Regions from separate parts of the Hathewaya histolytica genome, predicted to be linked through region 1. Evidence: riboswitches for the same ligand, from Rfam matches in the RefSeq annotation. Region 1 holds a riboswitch; the other holds the start of a gene.
The links. Region 1 has a riboswitch for S-adenosylmethionine ahead of metK (methionine adenosyltransferase). Riboswitches for the same ligand answer to the same signal wherever they lie in the genome.
Positions count from the first base shown of each region.

Region 2: it holds a riboswitch for S-adenosylmethionine, as region 1 does, so the genes downstream of both, FGL08_RS00755 (methionine ABC transporter ATP-binding protein) here and metK (methionine adenosyltransferase) in region 1, are expected to answer to the same signal.

Region 1 covers NZ_LR590481.1:2,239,286-2,250,627, forward strand. Annotated here, with positions in the region: gene secA (preprotein translocase subunit SecA) at 1-1,570, opposite strand, end outside; gene hpf (ribosome hibernation-promoting factor, HPF/YfiA family) at 1,800-2,324, opposite strand; gene FGL08_RS10760 (ComF family protein) at 2,581-3,240, opposite strand; gene recD2 (SF1B family DNA helicase RecD2) at 3,325-5,544, opposite strand; gene metK (methionine adenosyltransferase) at 5,672-6,847, opposite strand; SAM riboswitch class I at 6,938-7,041, opposite strand; tRNA gene FGL08_RS10775 (tRNA-Tyr) at 7,200-7,284, opposite strand; tRNA gene FGL08_RS10780 (tRNA-Tyr) at 7,381-7,465, opposite strand; tRNA gene FGL08_RS10785 (tRNA-Thr) at 7,473-7,548, opposite strand; tRNA gene FGL08_RS10790 (tRNA-Tyr) at 7,570-7,654, opposite strand; gene yyaC (spore protease YyaC) at 7,894-8,442, shown strand; gene FGL08_RS10800 (rod shape-determining protein) at 8,471-9,463, opposite strand; gene spoIIID (sporulation transcriptional regulator SpoIIID) at 9,699-9,950, opposite strand; gene FGL08_RS10810 (M23 family metallopeptidase) at 10,028-10,843, opposite strand; gene spoIID (stage II sporulation protein D) at 11,042-11,342, opposite strand, start outside.
Region 2 covers NZ_LR590481.1:141,797-153,138, forward strand. Annotated here, with positions in the region: gene FGL08_RS00715 (response regulator transcription factor) at 1-454, shown strand, start outside; gene FGL08_RS00720 (sensor histidine kinase) at 454-1,434, shown strand; gene FGL08_RS00725 (ABC transporter ATP-binding protein) at 1,472-2,227, shown strand; gene FGL08_RS00730 (FtsX-like permease family protein) at 2,217-4,085, shown strand; gene FGL08_RS00735 (Dps family protein) at 4,288-4,731, shown strand; gene FGL08_RS00740 (MFS transporter) at 4,897-6,243, opposite strand; gene FGL08_RS00745 (MetQ/NlpA family ABC transporter substrate-binding protein) at 6,551-7,348, opposite strand; gene FGL08_RS00750 (methionine ABC transporter permease) at 7,394-8,032, opposite strand; gene FGL08_RS00755 (methionine ABC transporter ATP-binding protein) at 8,034-8,993, opposite strand; SAM riboswitch class I at 9,083-9,187, opposite strand; SAM riboswitch class I at 9,280-9,386, opposite strand; gene fni (type 2 isopentenyl-diphosphate Delta-isomerase) at 9,856-10,893, shown strand; gene FGL08_RS00765 (ABC transporter permease) at 10,968-11,342, shown strand, end outside.

The DNA of each region.
Region 1 (11,342 bases):
GACCTCTTAATTGGTTATCTATACGTCTTGACTCGTGCCTTTCAGTTCCTATTACTTTTAGTCCACCTACTTCTAAAGCATCATCTTCTAATTTTATATCTGTACCACGTCCTGCCATGTTAGTTGCAATTGTAACCATTCCTTTTGCACCAGCATGAGATACAATATCTGCTTCTTTCTCGTGGAACTTAGCATTTAAAACCTGATGCTTAACACCTCTTTTTTTAAGCAAATCAGATATTACTTCTGATTTTTCGATGCTAACTGTACCTACAAGTACAGGCTGACCTTTTTTATTAGTTTCTACTATTTCTTCTACGATAGCATTATATTTAGCTTTTTGTGTTTTAAATACTAAATCTGGTTTATCGGCTCTAGCTATTGGTTTATTTGTAGGAATCTCTATTACGTCAAGACCATAAATTTCTCTAAACTCATTCTCTTCAGTTTTAGCAGTACCCGTCATACCAGCTAGTTTTTTATACATTCTGAAATAGTTTTGGAATGTAATAGTTGCTAAAGTTTTAGATTCCTTTTCAACTTTAACTCCTTCTTTAGCCTCTATAGCTTGGTGAAGTCCATCACTATATCTTCTTCCTTCCATAAGTCTTCCAGTAAATTCATCAACTATTATAATTTCGCCATCTTTAACCATATAATCTTTATCTTTTCTCATATGATAATTAGCCTTTAAAGCTTGAATTACATGGTGTTGAATCATCATATTCTCTGCATCTGCATAATTATCTAACTTAAAGAATTTTTCTGCTTTTTCTATACCCGTATCAGTTAATATAACAGAGTTAGCCTTTTCATCAAGTTCATAATCCCCTTCAGAAATACTCTTTACAAAGAAATCTGCGATCTTATAAAATTCAGTAGACTTATCCCCTTCTCCTGATATTATAAGCGGTGTTCTAGCCTCATCAATTAATACAGAGTCAACCTCATCCACAATACAATAGTTTAATTTTCTTTGTACTCTTTCCTCTTTGTATATAACCATGTTATCTCTTAAATAATCAAAGCCGAATTCATTATTTGTACCATAAGTTATATCTGATTCGTAAACCGTTCTTTTCTCTTCTGCACTTAAGTTATGAAGGTTTACTCCTACGGAAAGTCCTAAAAACCTATATATTTGTCCCATCCACTCACTATCTCTCTTAGCAAGATAGTCATTTACTGTGATTACGTGAACTCCATCACCTGTTAAGGCATTCAAATAAGTAGGTAAAGTTGCTACTAAAGTTTTTCCTTCTCCAGTCTTCATCTCTGAAATTCTTCCTTGATGAAGAACTATTCCACCTATTAATTGTACATCAAAATGTTTCATTCCTAGAACACGCCATGAAGCTTCTCTAACTACTGCAAAAGCTTCTGGAAGGATTTCATCTAGGGTTTCTCCTTTGCCTAATCTTTCTTTAAATTCTAAAGTTTTATTTTTAAGTTCTTCATCTGTAAGTTTAGACATAGATTCATCATAAGATTTTATTTTATTTACTATTGGTGTGATCTTTTTTATTTGTCTTTCACTATATGTACCAAATACTTTTTCATAAAGCTTCATACTTTGTCATCCTCACTCTATTTTTATTAACTTAAGTGCCTATAATTAAAAATTATATCATTTAAAATTTCACTATTCAACTTAATATATCTATATTTAATCATTTTATAACATTACTTAAAATTTCTACATAAATGTAATAAGAACTTTATATTATTATATCTATTAAATTATATATAATTAAAGCAGTGATTACTATCACTGCTTTAAACTTATATTCAAATTTTCATTAAAATTCAGGTTCGATTAAACCATAATTACCATCTTTCCTCTTATATATAACATTTACTTCTGATGTATCTCCATCCATATACATAAAGAAGTTATGACCTAAAAGCTCCATCTGTAACATAGCTTCTTCTGAAGACATAGGCTTCATTGCAAACTTCTTTGTCTTAACTATCTTAGGTTCTTCTTTAGGATGCTTTTCTTCCTTTATGAAAGAAAAAGCTAAACTTTCGCCTTGTAACTTTCTTTGCAACTTAGTTTTCTGTTTTCTTATTTGTCTTTCTATTTTATCTAGTACTAAGTCTACTGACTTATACATATCTTCACTTTCTTCTTCTGCTCTTAAAATTCCACCTTTAAAAGGAATCGTTAATTCAAAATTGTGAAGTTCTTTTTGAACACTTAACACTGAATGAGCTTCCACTTCTTGTTTAAAATACTTATCTAGCTTCAACAACTTATTAGAAATCACTTCTTTAAGTGCTTCTGTAATCTCAATATTTTTGCCAGTGAATTTAACTTTCATAAACTCAGCCCCTCTCACATATTAAGAGTTTTGTTAAATGCTTAGTTGAATTTAGTTGTTCAACTGTTGCCTTGTATATATTTTATAATGAGCATATAAAAATAACAATGATTTAAAAAGAAATTCACATAATATTAAATAAATTTACACACTACCTTCTTAAAATTGCGTACTTTCTTTAACTTTATTATCTTATATGAATGGATGAATTATATAAACATATATGATATAATTATATACTGTGGGGTATTTTAGATTAACCTATATTTCTAGCTACAGTAAGCAGTATTACTTCTTTAGCTCCACTCTGTTTTAACACCTCATTACAGTTATATATTGTAGCCCCTGTAGTTATAACATCATCTATAAGTAAAATCCTTTTATCTTCAATGTTATATTTTTTATTAAAGAAAAACATGTCTCTTACATTTTCCCATCGTTCTTTTTCACTTAACCCTATTTGATCTTTAGTTCCATCTTTTTTTAAAAGTAACTTCTTTTTTTCTATTTTTAACTTCCTAGATGTATAATGTGCTAAAACTTCACTTTGATTATATCCACGTCTTTTCTTTCTACTCTTGCTGCTTGGCACAAAAGTTATAATATCTATATTTATATTGTTTTTAACTATAAAGTTATAAATTAATCCACTTAAAAATTCAGCGGATTTAAAATCATTTTTATATTTCATTTTTAAAATTAATGTTTTTATAGTATTAGAGTAATAAGCACAACTATAACACTTAAAGTTATAATCATGCTTATTAATCTCAAAATAGCTATGACATAATATTAAATTTTTTAAACAAGTATCACAAAGAAGTTCCTCATTATATAATGTTTTATCACAGCATAAGCATAAGTCACTTCTATAGTAAACTAAATCTAAGATACAATTTAAAATATATTTAAGCATATTTATATTATCCTCTATTATAAATATATTATAAAAGCCTATATTCTAAATATATCCAATTTTTATTTTTCTATTCTCTTAACCTTAAAAATCTTCCATTATACTACATATCCTCCACCTAAGTGATGAATATCTCTCAAAACTTCTATCATTTTTCACCATAAAGCTTAATGCTTTCTCTTGACCAACTAAAACTGCCATCTTTTTTGCCCTTGTAATTCCAGTATACAATAAGTTTTTATTCATAAGCATAGGTGGTCCCATAAACATAGGTATAATAACAACTGGAAATTCACTTCCTTGACTTTTATGAATGGTTATTGCATACGCAAGGTTAAGTTCATCCAAAAATACATTATCATATTTAACACGCTTTTCATCATCAAATAAAACAATAAGATTTTCGCTATCATCTATATCTGTTATATAGCCTATATCACCGTTGTATACTCCAATACCTTCTTCACTATTATCTATTTTAGTCCATTTCATAGAGTAGTTATTCTTAATCTGCATAACTTTATCCCCTACTCTAAAAATAGTATCTCTAAATTCTTTTTCTTTCTTATTTTTACTTTCTTTATTTAATATACTTTGTAAACTCTTATTTAAATTTTCTACGCCTAATATCCCTTTTCTTGTAGGTGATAATATTTGTATGTCTCGAATATTATTCCAGTTTTCATTAAACTTAGGAAGTCTTTCAGAAATCAAGTCTAAAATAGTCTTAATAACATTCTCCATTTCACCGCATCTTAAAAAGTAAAAGTCATTATTCTTTTTATTTATTATAGGCATTTCTCCATTGTTTATTTTATGGGCATTAACTACAATCATACTTTCTTTGCCTTGCCTAAAAATCTCCTTCAATCTAACTACTTTTACACTTTTACTTTCTATTAAATCTCTCAATACATTTCCAGGTCCAACAGAAGGAAGTTGGTCTACATCCCCCACTATGATTACCCTAGTTCCTAGGGATACAGCTTTTAAGAGATTATTCATAAGCATAATATCTATCATAGATGCTTCATCTATAATAACTACATTAGATTCCAAAGGTTCTTCTTCACTTTTAAAAAACTGCATATTTGAATCATCATCACTATATCCTATTTCTAAAAGTCTATGTATTGTCTTTGCTTCTCTATTTGTAGCTTCAGTCATCCTTTTTGCAGCTCTACCAGTAGGGGCCCCCATAGTAACAGTCATTCCTGCATTTTCAAAAATTCTAATTATACAATTTATTATTGTGGTTTTACCTGTTCCAGGACCACCAGTTATAATTTCCATACCACTTTCAAAAGCTCCACAAATAGCTTCCTTTTGAGAAGGTGCAAATTTAATGTTATTTTCTTTCTCAAAACTTTTTATTTCCTCTTCCACATCTATATTAATTTTATCATAGGAAGACATGGTTAAACTTAAAACCTTTTTAGTAACAGATAATTCACTATAATAATAAGGAATAGTAAAAACACATTCTACTCCATCAATATTCTCAACCTTTATATTTCCTGAGACCACTACTTCAAAAATATTTTTTTCTATTTCATCTTTATTTACACAAAGAATACTTTCCCCTCTTTTTAAAAGTTCATCCATAGGCATATAGGTATTACCTAACAAACAAAATTCATTTACAACATACTTAATACCACTTTTTATTCTATATGAGGAATTTTTATCAAGGCCCAAATTTAAGGCTATTTTATCTGCTGTTTTAAAGCCCATACCCGATATATCCTCTACCATTTTATATGGATTTTGTTTTAAAATTTCTATAGCATTAGTACCATACTTATTATATATTTTCACACATTGATTAGCAGTTATACCATAGGGTTGAAGAAATATCATTATATTTCTTACTTCCCTCTGCCTTGAATAAGATTCATATATAAGTTTTATCTTTTTTTCACCTATACCCTCGATTTCTTTTAACCTATCTATATCATTATCTAAAATATCTAAAGTTTCTTCTTTAAAATGATCTATAATCTTTCTTGCTGTGACAGGTCCTATACCAGATATTATTCCTGAAGATAGATATTTTTCTATGCCTATAAGAGTCTTTGGTACTATCTCCTCACAAGATAACACTTTTAACTGTTTCCCAAAGGTAGGATGGGAAGACCACTCCCCTTTAATTTTTAAATTTTGTCCTTCTACCAGAAAAGGAATTGTTCCTACTATAGTTATTTCATCTTTACTATTTTTTAGTTCCTTTATTTTGGCTACAGTATACCCATTTTCCTCATTTTTGAATATTATACTTTGTACTATACCTATCATTTCTAACATAGAATCTCTCCCATTATTTTTTAAACACTTAAATTATAACATATAAAAGAAATCTTCAATAATATAAAATAAAAAACACGGATACACTTAAAGTATGTCCGTGTTTAATTTCTTTAACTTAATATAACTAAATATATTTCTTTATTTCATCAACCTTATCTAAGTGTTCCCATGGAAGGTCTACATCTGTTCTTCCAAAATGTCCGTACGCCGCTGTTTGTCTGTATATAGGTCTTCTTAAATCTAGTTCTTTTATAATAGCAGCTGGTCTTAAATCGAAAACTTTATTTACTATTTCTACAATTTTATCGTTCTCAATTTTACCAGTTCCAAATGTCTCTACACTTATAGATACTGGTTTAGCAACTCCAATGGCATATGCTAATTGAATTTCCATCTTATCTGCTACTCCTGCTGCAACTAAATTCTTAGCTACCCATCTTGCAGCGTATGCAGCTGATCTATCAACTTTTGTAGCATCCTTTCCTGAGAATGCACCACCACCATGTCTTCCAGCTCCACCATAAGTGTCTACTATTATCTTTCTTCCAGTTAATCCAGAATCCCCTTGCGGACCTCCAATTACAAATCTTCCTGTAGGATTTATAAAATATTTTGTAGTAGAATCCAATAATTCTTGTGGTACTACAACCTTTATTACATTTTCTATTAAGTCCTTTTGTATTTGCTCATGAGTTATTTCTGGAGCATGTTGAGTAGAAATAACTATTGTATCTATTCTAACAGGACCATTTTCGCCATATTCTACAGTGACTTGTGTTTTACCATCTGGTCTTAAATAATCTAAAATACCTTCTTTTCTAACTTGTGATAATCTTAAAGATAATTTGTGAGCAAGAGAAATAGGTAATGGCATATACTCTTCTGTTTCATTAGAAGCGTATCCAAACATCATACCTTGATCTCCAGCACCTATATCTTCTATAGCAGACTTTTCTCCTTCTCTAGCTTCTAGTGCCTCATCTACACCCATAGCTATATCAGAAGATTGTTCATCTATAGATGTTATAACAGAACATGTATCTGCATCAAATCCAAACTTAGCTCTTGTATATCCTATATCTTTAATTGTATTTCTAACAACTTTAGGTATATCAACATAACAATTAGTACTTACTTCTCCTACAACCATTACCATACCTGTAGTTACAACTGTCTCACAAGCTACCCTTCCTTGTGGATCTTTAGATAATATTTCATCCAAAATAGCATCTGAAATTTGGTCACATATTTTATCTGGATGCCCTTCAGTAACTGATTCTGACGTAAATAGTCTTCTCATTTTTAATCCTCCTAATAAAATTTAGCCATTATTTTATAATAAAAAAACCTCTTCCAAAATAAAGAAGAGGTAGCATTTACATGTACACACCTCTTATCTTGCAGAATATTCTGCAGGAATTGGCACCATAATGCTTTTAAGCATCGGTTGCCGGGTTTCATAGGGCCCTTTCCCTCCACCTCTCTTGATAAGAGCATCATATTCGATTTTAATTAAATGTTATCATGGAATTAAAAAAATGTCAATAAGAATTTATATTCATAAATCTATCTAATAATTTAAATTTATACTTAATTTTCACTACTACAAATATAGTATATAAAAGTAAAAGGACATACAACGTATGTCCTTTTGGTGGATGAAGATGGATTCGAACCATCGAAGCGAAACGCAACAGATTTACAGTCTGCCCCCTTTGGCCACTCGGGAACTCATCCAAGTATTCTATTATCAACATACATTTAAACATATTAGCTTTAATAAAATAATATATTACCATGTAATGTTAAAAGCTATTTAATTTTAAATTAAAATGGTGGATGAGGATGGATTCGAACCATCGAAGCGAGACGCAACAGATTTACAGTCTGCCCCCTTTGGCCACTCGGGAACTCATCCGAATATATGGAGCTGGCAATAGGACTTGAACCTACAACCTGCTGATTACAAGTCAGCTGCTCTACCAATTGAGCCATGCCAGCATATATAATTTTAATTTAAATTGGTGGATGAGGATGGATTCGAACCATCGAAGCGAGACGCAACAGATTTACAGTCTGCCCCCTTTGGCCACTCGGGAACTCATCCAATTTAAAAGCATTTTGTCGTGTTTTCCGACAAGGATTAGTATACATTTTTATTAACATTATTTCAAATATAATTAACTTCATATTTTAGAATTATATTCTTATTTCTTATTATTACTCATTTTATCTCTAATATACATATAATTTTATTCAAAATTCATTTTGTTTAGTATATATTCATACATTTTCCTATATTTATATATAGTATAATTTAATTTTTATTAGCTGGGGGTATGCATATTGTGTAAAGAATACATAAACTATAAAGAACCTTTAGGATACTATAAAATCGCAAATTCAATATTAAAATATATAGACGAGGATACAATGTTAATATGTATAGGAACAGATAAATGCATTGGTGATTCTTTTGGTCCTATAGTTGGAAGCTTACTAAAACAAAAAAAGTTTCCCTTACCAGTCTTCGGAACTCTAAATAATCCTATTCATGCCTTAAACATAAAAAATAGATTAGAAGAATTAAAAAAAGCTTATCCCAATAAAAAAATTATAGGTATAGATGCATGTCTTGGAGAAGAACAATATATAGGAAGTATTGCTATTAGAAACCATCCAATTTATCCTGGAAAAGGCGTTGGGAAATCACTTCCCGAAGTAGGTACTGCATCTATTGTCGGCATAGTTGATGTTAGTGAAAAAAATCAATTATTTTCTGCGAGAAATATACGCCTAAACTTCATATATAATATGGCTATTTTTTTATGCGATGCATTAATCCATTCCTATTATTTATATAGTTTACAAGCAAATAAAAAAATACAAGCTTAACATAGCTTGTATTTTTTTATTTATGACTTTAAGATTTTCCTAAATAATCTAAATACTTACCAGTTCCTAAAGCAACACAAGATACACTTTCTTCTGCTACATAAACTGGAACTTTGGTATGTTCTTGTACCAATTTATCTAAACCATTTAATAAAGCTCCGCCGCCAGTCATTACAATACCTTTATCAGCTATATCTGAAGCCAATTCTGGTGGTGTTTTTTCAAGCACTGAATGAGCACATTCAGCTATAGCTGAAACTGCCTCACTTAGAGCTTCTCTCATTTCGCTGGAAGTTACTTCAATATTTTTAGGTAAACCAGTTATCAAGTCCCTACCTCTTATCTCCATCTTTTTTTCCTCTACTTCATATGCACAACCAATATTAACTTTTAAGTCTTCAGCAGTTCTTTCTCCAATCATAAGCTTGTGCGTCTTTCTTATGTACTTAATTATAGCCTCATCAAACTCATCACCTGCAACCTTGATAGATTGTCTAACAACCATACCACCTAAAGAAATAACAGCAATATCAGTTGTTCCTCCTCCAATATCTATAACCATATTACCACTAGCTTTAGATATATCAAGTCCTGCTCCTATAGCTGCTGCAACAGGTTCTTCAATAAGTTCAATCATTTTAGCTCCTGCCATCCTTGCAGCATCCTTAACAGCTCTTCTTTCTACTTCTGTAGCTTCACAAGGAACACAAACTGCGACCCTTGGAGATGATGATTTTTTTCTACCACAAGCTTTACGTATAAAATGCTTAAGCATCTTTTCTGTCATATCGTAGTCAGATATAACTCCATCTTTTAATGGTCTTATAGCTACTATATTCCCTGGTGTTCTACCAATCATCTGTCTAGCTTCTTCACCAACTGCTAGTACCCTATCATTTGTTTTGTCAATTGCAACCACTGAAGGCTCTTTTAAAATTACACCTTTTCCCTTTATGTAGACTAAAACTGTAGCCGTACCTAAATCTATGCCCATATCAGTTCCCATTCCAAAAAAAAACATAGTTTTCACTCCTGCTCTTTGGTATATTAGTTTTAACAGTTAATATTTCTATATGAATAATCAAAATTCCTCTTTATAAAGATATTTTTTTTATCTTTTATTTTATTTTTTTCTAAAAAGTGAATTTATATAATATATTTAAAATAATATCATATCTTTATAAACTTTTTATAAATTTTTTATAAACTTTGGATAAATTATTATACCATAACAGTTTTGCATATGAAATAGGGATTTAGCTAATACTTTTATACTTTAATTGAGTCGCCTTTCCACCACGTATATGTCTCTCTGACTTATTCACTTCTAAAATATACTTAGCTTCGTCTGCAATTTGAGGATTAATTTTAGGTAATCTTTCAGTCATATCTTTGTGTATAGTACTTTTACTTACTCCAAATACTTTTGCAGTTTTTCTTATAGTTGATTTCGATTCTATTATATATTTAGCAACTTCTAAAACTCTTTCCTCTATATAATCCTTCAACAATAATACCTCCTTAAAATAACTTTAATATTATAAAATAGCCACTTTGCAAAAAAGCGGCTATTTTATTTGAAAGACTATTTTATAAATTTAGCTGGGTTTATATACTTATTTTCATAGTCTAAATCTTTAAAATTGCCATTTCCTTGTAACATAGCAAAATGTAAATGTCCTGCTTCTTTCTTATCATCACTTTTAGAAGCTCTTAATGTAGTATTTCCTACTTTTCCTATTTCTTGTCCTTGTTTTACTTTGTCACCTTTTTTAACAGAAAGTTTTCCATCTAAGTTAGAATAGATTGTTTTGAATCCGTTTTTATGATCAACTACAACCATATATCCATTTCCTTTTGGATTATCTCCTATAGTTTCAATAACTCCATTTGCCGCAACTTTTACAGAAGTTCCAATCTTAGCTGCTATATTTACACCAAGATTTGTTTTATATGTTTTAGTCTTCTCGTCACTAAATTCTTGTGATAATACTGGAACTTCAGAATATTCTTGTAGTACTTTACCCTCTACAGGCTTTGTAAACTTCATATCCACATTGTTGGATACTGATGCAGTATTGCCTTTTGAGTTTAACTTCTTACCACTTTTATAAACCTTAACATCAGGTTTTTCTTTATTATTTTGAGCTACTTTATTTTTTTCTCTTTCTACTAACAGTGCATTATCCGGTTTATCACTTTTTGTTTTAGTATCTTTACTAACTATATTCTTAGTAGCCTCTTTCTTGTTTGTTGCAACTTTCCTTGAATTAATTGTTATAGCTGCAATTGCAGCAACTATACATAAGGAAACAAATAGAATTACGTAAAAACTCTCTTTCTTTAGAAATTTTCCAAAGCTTCTTTGTGAATCATGAGTATTATTTGCTTTATTATCCATTAATAAGCACCTCCTGTTAGTAATTTTGTCCATTAAAACGTAAATAATACATGTTTAGAATAAAAATATTTATATATATTTATATTTATTATTAGACATAATGTGACAATATGTTATTTGGTCAAAAAAATATCCTAAAAGTTTATTGATAGCTATAAGGCTTTACCAATAAAAACTTTTAGGATCTTAAATAGTTTACTATTTATATTTTAACTTTGTTATACTAGTACCACTATAATAATGGTTTAATATCTCATTATATTTTTTACCCTCTTTTGCCATGACACTTGCTCCCCATTGACTCATACCAACACCATGTCCATACCCTTTGCAAGAAAATTTAATATGATTTCCTTGAAAACTTACTTTAAAATTCGAAGAAGTAAGTCCCATTATACTTCTTACAACTTTTCCTGTAGTAACTGTATTTCCTATTTTAATTTGTGATATACTTCCGGCATTACTCCTACTAATAATTTGTATATTTTGTTCAATATTA
Region 2 (11,342 bases), 2.1 Mb from region 1:
TAGTGAGATGAATCAAGTTATGGCTATAGAAAGTGGAGCTGATGACTATATAACAAAGCCTTTCTATTATGAGGTCGTTTTAGCTAAGATAAAAGGGCAATTGAGGAGGATTTATGGTGAGTATTCCTTTTCTAATAGAGAAAGGATAGTAGAACTTGAAGGACTTATTTTATATCCAGAAAGACTTGAACTTAAGTTTAAAGATAAAAGCACCCTTTTAAGCAAAAAAGAAACAGAGCTTTTAGAAGCTTTAATTACTATCTATCCTAAAGTTGCAACTAGAGAATCATTACTGGAAAAATTATGGGATGATCAAAACTTCGTAGATGAGAATACTTTAAACGTAAATATTACAAGGATTAGAAAAAAACTTAGTGATGTTTCTATAGAGGGATCTGTTGAGACTGTTAGAGGAGCAGGATATAAGTTTAATATAACTTGGGGGAATTCTTAATGAAATTGTTTTTAAAAGAGCATCTAGGATTAATATTTGTATATATTCTTAACTTTGTACTTATTATGTCCTTGTATTTTATTTTTGATGGCTTTAGTAATTTGAAAAACTTATATTATTTTATATTTTTAAGTTTATTTATTTTTATAGTATATATGAGTATTCATTATTTTAAAAATAAGAGTATATATAGAATTTTAAATAGGAAAAAAGTTAATTCTTTTGAAGAGATTCTAGACAGTTTTGATAATTCTTATTTAGGAAAGCATATGAATATCTTTGTAGAAGAACTTTATAGTATATATCAGTATAACTTACATTCTAATATAAAGAAGCAAAAAGAACATTTAGATTTTATAAATCGGTGGGTTCATCAAATGAAGACACCTATTGCTGTGATAAATTTAGTATTACAACAATATCAAGGGGAACAACATACAGAGGAGATAAAATCTGAAGTAGATAAACTCCAAAGAGGGCTTGATATAGCACTTTATAATGCAAGACTAGAGAGTTTTGAGCATGATTTTAGTATTAAAGAATTTAATTTAGGTGTAATCATCAAAGATACAGTGAATTCTCTAAAAAGATATTTTATAAATAGCAGAATATTTCCAAGGATAGATATTGAGGAAGGCTTAATAGTAAAATCTGATAGGAAATGGATAAGGTTCATTTTAGAGCAGATCATCATAAATGCAATAAAGTATTCTAAGGATAAAGGAAATTATGTTTTAATAAAGTCCTATAGGGACGATAATAAAGTTATAGTAGAGATAAAAGATGAAGGAATTGGTATAACGAGGAAGGATATAAGAAGAATATTTGAGCCTTTTTATACTGGAGAGAATGGAAGGGTTTTGGGGGAGTCTACAGGTATGGGACTTTATCTTGTCCGTGAAGTTATAAGAAAGTTAGATCATAACATAGAAGTGCACTCTGAGGAGAATGAAGGAACTACCGTTAATATAATATTTTAAATATTAGAGTTAGAAGTTAATAGAATAAGGTGAATTTATGAGTTTAATAGAATTAAGAAATATATATAAAATTTATGGTAGCAGAAAGGGACATATTGCGTTAAAGGATATAAATATAAGTATTGATGAAGGTGAATTTATATCTATCATGGGGCCATCTGGAAGTGGAAAGACTACATTGATTAATATCCTATCTATCAATTTAAAGCCTTCTGCAGGAGAATTGATTATTGGTGGTAGAAATTGTATAGAACTTAATTCCCTAGCATTATCTAACCTAAAGAAAGATAAGTTATCTTTTATATTTCAAGATTTTAAGCTAATTAACACATTAACAGTAAAGGAAAATTTAATATTTCCTAAGATATTAAGAGGAGAAAAGAGTCTTGAAATAAATGAATGTGATATGAGGAGCATAAGAAAACTAGGCATAGAAAATATTCTTCATAAATATATAGATGAAATATCAGGAGGACAGGTACAGAAAGTTGCTATAGCAAGAGCTATTATTAGTAATTCTGATATAGTTTTTGCAGATGAACCTACTAGTAAATTAGATTCTATGTCTATGAAAAGAGTTATAGAAGTGTTTAAAAGTATAAATAGACAGGAGGGAAGAACTATATTTATGGTAACTCATGATCCTTTAGCGGCAAGCTACTCAGATAGAGTACTATTTTTAAGGGATGGAGAAATTTATAATGAAATATATAAGGGAAAAGACCATAAAGAATTTTATGAAAGTATTTTAGATGTTATTTCTTTCCTCGGAGGAAATTTATATGAATTTTAATTATACTATGGTTAAAAAGACTTTAAGGACCTTAAAAACCTATTATATATATTTAATTAGTGAAATATTTTCTATTGCTACATTCTTTATATTTTTCTCTATAGAGAATCATCCTTCTCTTAAAGAAGCTCCTTATGAACAAATTGCTGGAAGAATAGCTACATACAGAATACTTTTATATATTTTTAGTATTATATTTATTATTTCGTCCTTTATTGTGTTTATATATTGGCGGAGAAAAGAATTTAATATTATTAAGGTTTTAGGCTTTAGTAAGAAGGAATTAACTAAAATGATTTTTATAGAAAGCCTGATAATGAGTATTATAAGTATGGTTCTTGGAATAATTTTAGGCATAGCATTATTAAAGTTTTTCCTTATCATTTTAGATGGTATTATAAAAACTAATAATTTGAATTTTTATATATCTATATATAACGTTTATTACACTATAATAATGTATAGTTATGTATTCGTGTTATTACCTGTTATTTGTTATAAATTAATCGATAAATTTAAAAAGAAAATCTTACTTTATAAGAACAGGAAACAAAAAAATTTTTCTATACTTTTAATAATTTCATCTATAGGATTTTTCTTATTTATTCTAGAAGTATATTTACTTATAAATATATTTAATGGAAATATGAGATTTTCAGGAGTAATAATTTTATTACTAGTTTGTTTCTCATTAAGAAATTATATTTTCTTTATGTATGTAATAGAACTTACACTTAAGGTCTTAAGTAGCATTAAAAGTATGTACTATAAAAAAGTAAATATTATTGTAATGTCTAGTTTAAAGTCTAAACTTAGAGAAAATACCTTGCTTTTAATGTTTACTACTATGTTCTTATCTATATCTTTCATAATTATGTCGAACTTTTATATTATGAATTTTATATCTAAAAAGTCAGTAGATGTGGAATTTCCATTTACTATAAATTATACAACTAGCAGAAATGAGGTAAATGAGAAATTTATAGACGATATACTAAATAAAAATAGTATAAAGTACTCTAAGGCTGAAGTTAATATTTTTGAAGTTAAAGACTATAACATAATTTCAGTAGAAGATTATAATAATGTGGCATCTATACTTAACTTTCCTAGAATATCTTTAAAAGAGAACGAGGCAGTTCTTTTACCACAGTTTCCGAGGACTTCTAAAGAAGAAAATGCTATGTTAAACAAAGAAATAACTGTAGATAAAGATAGGAAAGTTACAATAATAAGAATTTCTAATGAAAGAATATTTTTTCAAGGATTATATCATAATAATATTGTAATGAATAAGAGCTTAATAAGTGAACTTAATATTAAAGAAAAAGAAACTTTTATAGGATATGAAATAGAAAAGTGGGAGAATTTATATAGAATTGACAGGAAAATAAGAGATGAATATAAAAGTATAAAAAAAACTTTGGGCGAGAGTGTATTTTTAATGTCTAAAATAGAATATTATAGAGAACATAGAGAGGAATCTAATTTAACTTTATATTTAACAATATTTATAAGCTTAATTTTATATTTTGGAGCTATGAGCTTTATACATTTTAAATTTTATTTAGATCTTGAAGATAATAAAGAGAATTATAAGACCATGTTAAGTCTGGGTATGAGTAGTAGAGAAATTAAGTCCATAGTTACAAGAGAAATGTATGTGATATTTTTTCTTCCTTTTATAGTGGCTTCGCTAAATACATTAATAATATTAATATTGACAGAGAATATTTCTTATATATCTATAATTAAAGAATGTGCAATTATATTAGTAGTTTTTTTCATCATAAGTGCTCTATTTTTCTTAGTTTGGAGAATGAAAAATATAGATCTTATATTCTTTGAAAGTGATTAAAAATAAATATTATAAGATAATAATTATTTATTAATAATTATTATTGACAATGCTAATATTATCCTCTATAATATTAAACATAAGATGAGTAAAATATTTGAATTTAGGCAAACTATTTATGGTTAGTAAAGTAGTAGTTATGAATGGAAGGTTAATGTAGTGCGTTAAAACAAAATCATTTTAATCAAAGGAGAGGATTTGAATGGAAAAGAAAAATTTAGAGAGAGAATTAAATGTTTATTTAGCTAATTTAAATGTGTTATATACTAAGTTACATAATTATCACTGGAATGTATCAGGATTAGGATTTTTCGAACTTCACACTCAATATGAAAATTTCTATAACCAAACATCATTAGATTTAGACCAGGTTGCCGAAGTTTTATTATCACTTGGATATACTCCAATGGCTTCAATGAAGGAATATTTAAGTGTTGCAACAATAAAAGAAAGAGAAGCAAAGAAAATATCAACTAAAGACTCTGTAAAAGAAGTTTCAGAGGATTTTAAAGTTATGTTGAAATCTTCTAAGGAAATTTTAGAATTAGCAGAAGAAGAAAAAGTTCAAGCAGTAATTGATATGGCAGCTGCATTTATAGGTAATTATGAAAAAACATTATGGATGTTAAGAGCTTACCTAGATTAATTAATATGTTTCTAAATATATTTTATATAGGTAAATGAAAATAGGTATCCTAAAGTGGATACCTATTTTCATTTGCATATTTTATTTAGATACTTGTATCTCTATTAAAAGTATTTTGTATAAAGCATTATAACCTATGTTTGGTATTATTAATATACATGTGGGTTATACCTCTACACTAGATTCGCTTGTAGTTTCATTTTCATCAGCATTTTCAAAAGACCTATTATATTTTTTTGTAAATGCTACTAAAATGATGATAGCTGCTGTAGCATATAAGACAGAGGTTATATAATAAGCGTAAGAATAACCACCTTCAAGTTTAAATAAAAATGTCTTCGCAAATATACCTGATAGGATAGAACATACACCTGTAGTTACAAATATTATAGAGTTATAAGCTGGTCTATAATCTTTTTCTACAAATTCCATTGGAAGTGAGTTACTTACAGGATAAGCAGCATTCATAAATCCTGATCTTAAGAAGAAAGACATAGTAACAACTGGAGTCATTAGTGGGCCAAATGCCTTACCATTGCATATAAGTAGCATAAATGGAACAGAGGCTAAAGAAAAATATCCAAGGGTTTTAACTTGTCCTATTTTTTTAACTACCCATGGAGAAACTATCATAAATATAACCATTGCACCATATTGTAATGTTGAAATAGTTGATACTGTGGATCGATCTATACCAAGTTTACCTAAGAAAATAGATATATAAGGCATAATTAAAGATGAACCTAATCTTATAAATATAGTATATACGAGGAATAAAATAACGTATTTATTTGCAAATACTTTTATATCAAATTTAGTTTTTTCTTCAGTTTTTTCAACAGTTCTATAGTCTGAAACTTCTTGTTTTATGAATAAAATAGGTAGGAAACATAATACACCTAGAGCCACACACATAAGTAATAAATCTTTATGAGCAAGTAGGTATGCGCTTTTTTGAACGGCTGTAAATTCCGCTATTTTTGTTGTTAATGCTTTTGCCTCATTAAAACTTTTTCCAATTCTGTTTCCAAATCTCCACACTATAACAAGTCCACCAAGTTTAGTGCTTAAAACCATTCCTAGAACATTTAAGTATAAAGCCCTTGAGAAAAACTTTTGTCTGTTTTTACTTGTAGTATAAGCAGTTAAATAAGGTGGTAATGTAGCTTCGAATAAAGAAATCGCAAGCAAGACACCTAATACTGCAACTGTGACTAAAACTTCGTTATTAGAAATGTTAGTAAGTAGAAATGAACCAATGGCTACAATGGCTGAGAAACCTAAAACTATCTTATATCCTAGCTTTGGTACTAGTAATAAAATAATTGCAGCAATAAATGTTCCAAGGCCAAGATAAATTGAGAAGCCAGCAGCAACTGATGCAGAGATTTCTTGTGCATAAGTAGTCATAGCATCATAAGCTATTCCACTTAATGCTCCCGTAAAGAAGAATGTGATTATAAAGAGCCAACTGTTTCTGGTAAGTCTCCTTATATTTTGTTCATTTGACATAGAATCACCCCATATTCATTTTAGTATTCTAATAACTGTTATATACCTATATAATATTACCCTAATTTAAACATCATAACTAAAAAGTGAACAGTTTAGAGATTTATTGAATAAGAACCATTGTATAGCTATAAGGATAATATTTACCATAAAAATTATACAGTAAAAGCTAACCAGTATCAAGAAAAAATTATCATAATTTGTAATAAATTATATTTATTTATATAGACGTTTAAATTTAGAGAAAAAATATATAACCTACTGCTATGTATAACAGTAGGTTATATAAGAATTTGTATTTTTTATTTTAGAAAGCTGGAATAATACTTCCTTTATATTTGTCCTCTAAGAATTTTTTAACTTCTGGTGAATTTAGTGCTTTTGATAAGGCTTTAATTTTAGGATTTTCTTTATCCTCTTTTCTTACGGCTAGTATATTAGCAAAAGGAGAATCTTTTCCTTCTATAAAAAGAGCATCTTTTGCTGGAGTCAATCCTGCCTCTAGGGCATAATTTGTATTTATAATTGCAATATCAACATCTTCTAAAGAACGAGGAAGCTGAGGTGCTTCTAATTCTTTTATTTCATAGTTACCTTTATTTTCTTCAATATCCTTTACAGTTGGATTATCTACGTTTTTTAATTTAATAAGACCAGACTTTTCTAGAAGTTTTAAAGATCTTCCACCATTAGTTGGATCATTAGGTATAGCAATTGAAGATTTTTCTTTTAGTTCTTTTAAATTTTTTATATTTTTAGAATATATACCAAGGGGTTCAAGATGAACTTTTACTGTGTAATCAATATCATATCCCTTTTCTTTAACTGAGTCGTTTAGAAATGGAATGTGTTGAAAAAAGTTTGCATCTATAGATTTTTCATTTAGTGCTCTATTAGGAATTACGTAGTCTGTAAACTCTACTATTTTTAATTTATAACCTTCCTTCTCTAGCACAGGAGCTGCTGCTTCTAGTATTTCTTTATGTGGAACTGGACTTGCTCCAACCTTAATTTCCTTATTATTTTTTGATACACTAGAACTTCCACAAGCAGCTAGTGTAAATATTAAAGTTATTGACAAAATAAAGCTTAGTATCTTTTTCATTTTAATCTCTCCTTAGGTTTTTAGTTATTATATTTTTGATATGGTTTAAACAGTTTGTCTTTTGGATAAAGTATCACCAATAAACTGAATAAGTTGTACTAAGATAATTAATATTATTATGGTTACAATCATCACATCTGTTTTAAATCTATGGTAGCCATATCGTATGGCTAAATCTCCAAGTCCCTTTGCGCCTATAGCACCTGCCATGGCTGAATATCCAACAAGGTTTATAACAGTCAGGGTAATTCCTCTTATGATAGAAGGTAGAGATTCTTTTAGGAGTACACTAAAAATGATTTGAAAATTATTACACCCAAAAGATTGAGCCGCCTCTATTAATCCTTTAGGAACCTCTTTTAAAGAAGAATAGATTACTCTTGTTGCAAAGGGGAATGCCCCTATGGTTAGAGGAATAATGGCTGCAGAGGTACCTATACTTGTCCCTATTATAAATTTAGTAAGAGGTATAATTGCAATCATTAAAATTATAAAAGGGAAAGAACGAAGTATATTTACTACAAAATCTAAAGTTTTATAGATAAAGGAGTTTTCTTTGATTCCATTTTTTTCTGTTAAAAATAGAGTTATTGCAGCAATGAATCCTAAAATTATTGAAAATAAGCTAGAGAAAAAAACCATATATACAGTTTCCCATAGTGCTAATAGATACTCATTTATCATTCTAAATCACCTCACATAAAATAGATTTTTCATTTAAATAGTTTAAAATCTCTTTTTTATTTTTTTCATTTGTGTTTATAATTAGGTTTCCTAAAATATCATTTCTAAATTGTTCTAATTTACCAAATACTATAGAGAAGTCTATATTCAGATCCCTTGCCATGCTGCTTATAATACTGTTGCTACTTACATTATTACTAAAATATAGTTTTATATTTATACCAGTGGTAGGTAGTATACTTAAGTCCTCATCTAAGAATTCTTTTAATACAGGATTTGGGTAGAGGAATAAATCCTGTACATTGCTATGAGATATTAGATTACCACTATTTAAAAGAGCTACCTTGGTGCAAAGCTCTTTTACAACTTCCATTTCATGAGTTACAAGTACTATAGTTATATTTAGTTTTTCATTTATTTCTTTTAAAAGTCTCAATATAGATTTTGTAGTTTTTGGATCTAAAGCAGAAGTTGCCTCGTCACATAGAAGAATCTTTGGCTCTAGAGCTAGAGCTCTTGCAATGGCAACTCTTTGTTTTTCACCACCACTTAAGGAACTTATATTACTGTATAGTTTATCTTCAAGGTGAACAAGCTTTATTAAACTTTTAACTTTTTCATCTATAGCTTTTTTGTTATAGCCCCATGTTTCTATGGGAAAGGCTATATTTTTATATACATTTCTAGAATTTAAAAGATTAAATCCTTGAAATATCATGCCCATATTACGTCTAAGAGTTCTTAAATTATTTAAGTTTAGGGATTTTACTTCATTCTCGTCTATTTTTATAGAGCCATTTTCATAAGTTTCAAGTCCATTAAGACATCTTAGTAGAGTAGATTTACCAGCACCACTATGGCCTACAATACCTAGTATTTCTCCTTCTTCTACATCAAAAGATATATTTTTAAGAACTACTTTATTATTAAAGTTTTTGTTCAAATCTTTAATTTCTATTATTTTGTTTTTAATATTCATATTGTCACTCCTTCATATTAGTTTTAAAAAAATTAAAAAGCCTGAGAACAATCTCAGGCTTTACCTAAATTGTCCCATCTATCAGCTTAACGCTGCAGGAATTAGCACCGTATACAAATAATTGTATTGGTTGCTGGGCTTCATAGGGCCAGTCCCTCCACCTCTCTTGATAAGAAATACATATTAATTTTTGTAATAAATAATAATTATTTCTGTAAAATAAAAAATAGCCTTAAGGATTTCCTTAGGCTATGATAACCGAATTTAATCCTCATCTACCAGCATAATGCTGCAGGAATTAGCACCTGGTATAGAATATACTATACTGGTTGCCGGGTTTCATAGGGCCTGTCCCTCCACCACTCTTGATAAGTAATATTGAATTGTAAAAAAGTTTAACATATTAAAATGTAATTGTCAATACAAGAATATAAAAAAGTTATAAACTTTTAAACTAAGTATAAAATAGAACTTTTAAATAAACCTGTAGTAATTATTTATTAAGCTATGTAATAGCTATTTTAAATTAATTGACTGTAAAATTATGACATGATAATATGTTAACATGATAGAGGGCTTAATATATAAATTATAGTTCTCACATGAATTTTGATTATAAAAAAACCTATATTATTATTTTAAATATTTAATATAAAAATTATGCGAAATTTAGTATGTTTTACTATGCCATAAAATCTATTGAATTATAAATATAAGTTAAGTAATAATATATAAATAAGATTATATATTGTTGTTAATTTGGTGTTTAATATAATTAATGTCCATAAGTTTATGATGAAAATAAAAGTATATATAGATATTAATTTTATTTGGAGGAGAGTAAATGGAATTAAATGAACAAGAGATAAGGGCTGCAAGAAAGAACGAGCATATATCAAACTTTTTAAAAATGGAGAAGCATTCTAAAGATTACTTTAAGGATATAAATCTTTTTCATAATGCTCTTCCGGATATTAATTTTGAAGAGATAGATACCTCTTATGAGTTTTTAAACAAAAAAATATCATTACCTTTTATGATTAATGCAATTACCGGAGGAACAGAAGATACTAAAGTTATAAATAAGAATCTTGCAACACTGGCTAGAAAGTTTAATATACCCATGGCAGTGGGGTCTCAAACTGTAGCTTTGAAGGATAAGAGGAGCAGGGATTCTTTTACTATAGTTAGAGATATTATAGGTGATGGTGTAGTTATTTCTAATTTAAGTGCTACATCGCCATATGAAAATGTACTTAAAGTTATAGAAATGGTAGATGCAGATGCTGTTCAACTTCATTTAAATGTAGCACAGGAAATTTGCATGCCAGAGGGAGATAGGGAATTCAAAGGAATTCTTAAGAATATTGAAAATATAATAAAAAATATAAGTAAACCTGTAATTGTCAAAGAAGTTGGATTTGGAATAAGCTATGAAGCTGCAAAGAAATTATCAGAAATAGGTGTTAAGTACATAGATGTAGGAGGCAAAGGGGGAACTAATTTCATAGAGATAGAGAATATGAGAAATCTTGTTTTTGACTATTCAGAGTTTTTCTCTTGGGGAATACCAACTCCACAATCTTTAGTACTATGTAAGAAAGCAGATTATAATTTTAAATTAATTGCAAGTGGTGGAATAAGTAAGGCAGAGCATATTGTCAAATCATTAATTTTAGGGGCAGAAATTGCAGGTGTTAGTGGGAAGATATTAAGAACATTAAAATTGAAAGGCATCTATGAAGCTGAAAAAGAAATAGAGGGATTGGCTCATAAGATTAGGGTTCTGATGCTCTTGTTGGGTTGTAAAAATATAGAACAATTAAAAAATCTTAATTATATTTATGAATATGAAAAAGAACTGAATCATTATATAAAATAGGTTTATTAAATAGATTTATATAAAAAGAATGAAATAGGGTTCATATTTCAAAATTTTAATTTAATACCTCTATAATGGTTACCCACGATAAAGCTTTAACTAAGTATGCTACTAAAGTTACCAGTTTAAAGGATGGTTTAATTGAAGAAGAATATAGAGTGTCGGAATCAGAAGATAATGAAAATGATATGGAAAATAATCATAAATATAGTGATAAACCTAGATTAGGTATCATGGCTACATTTAAAATAGCATTTAATAATTTTAAGAATAGGAAGTTTCGTAATATTTTAATATCCTTAGGAACCTCTGTTGGTATTATGGGAATTATATTAGGACTTGCTTTTGGTACTGGTGTTCAAGATAGAGTGAAGGGGTTATTTGATAGTGTTTTAAGTCCAGAATCTTTTGTTGTAACTATGAAAAATAAAAGTGATGGAAAGGGTATA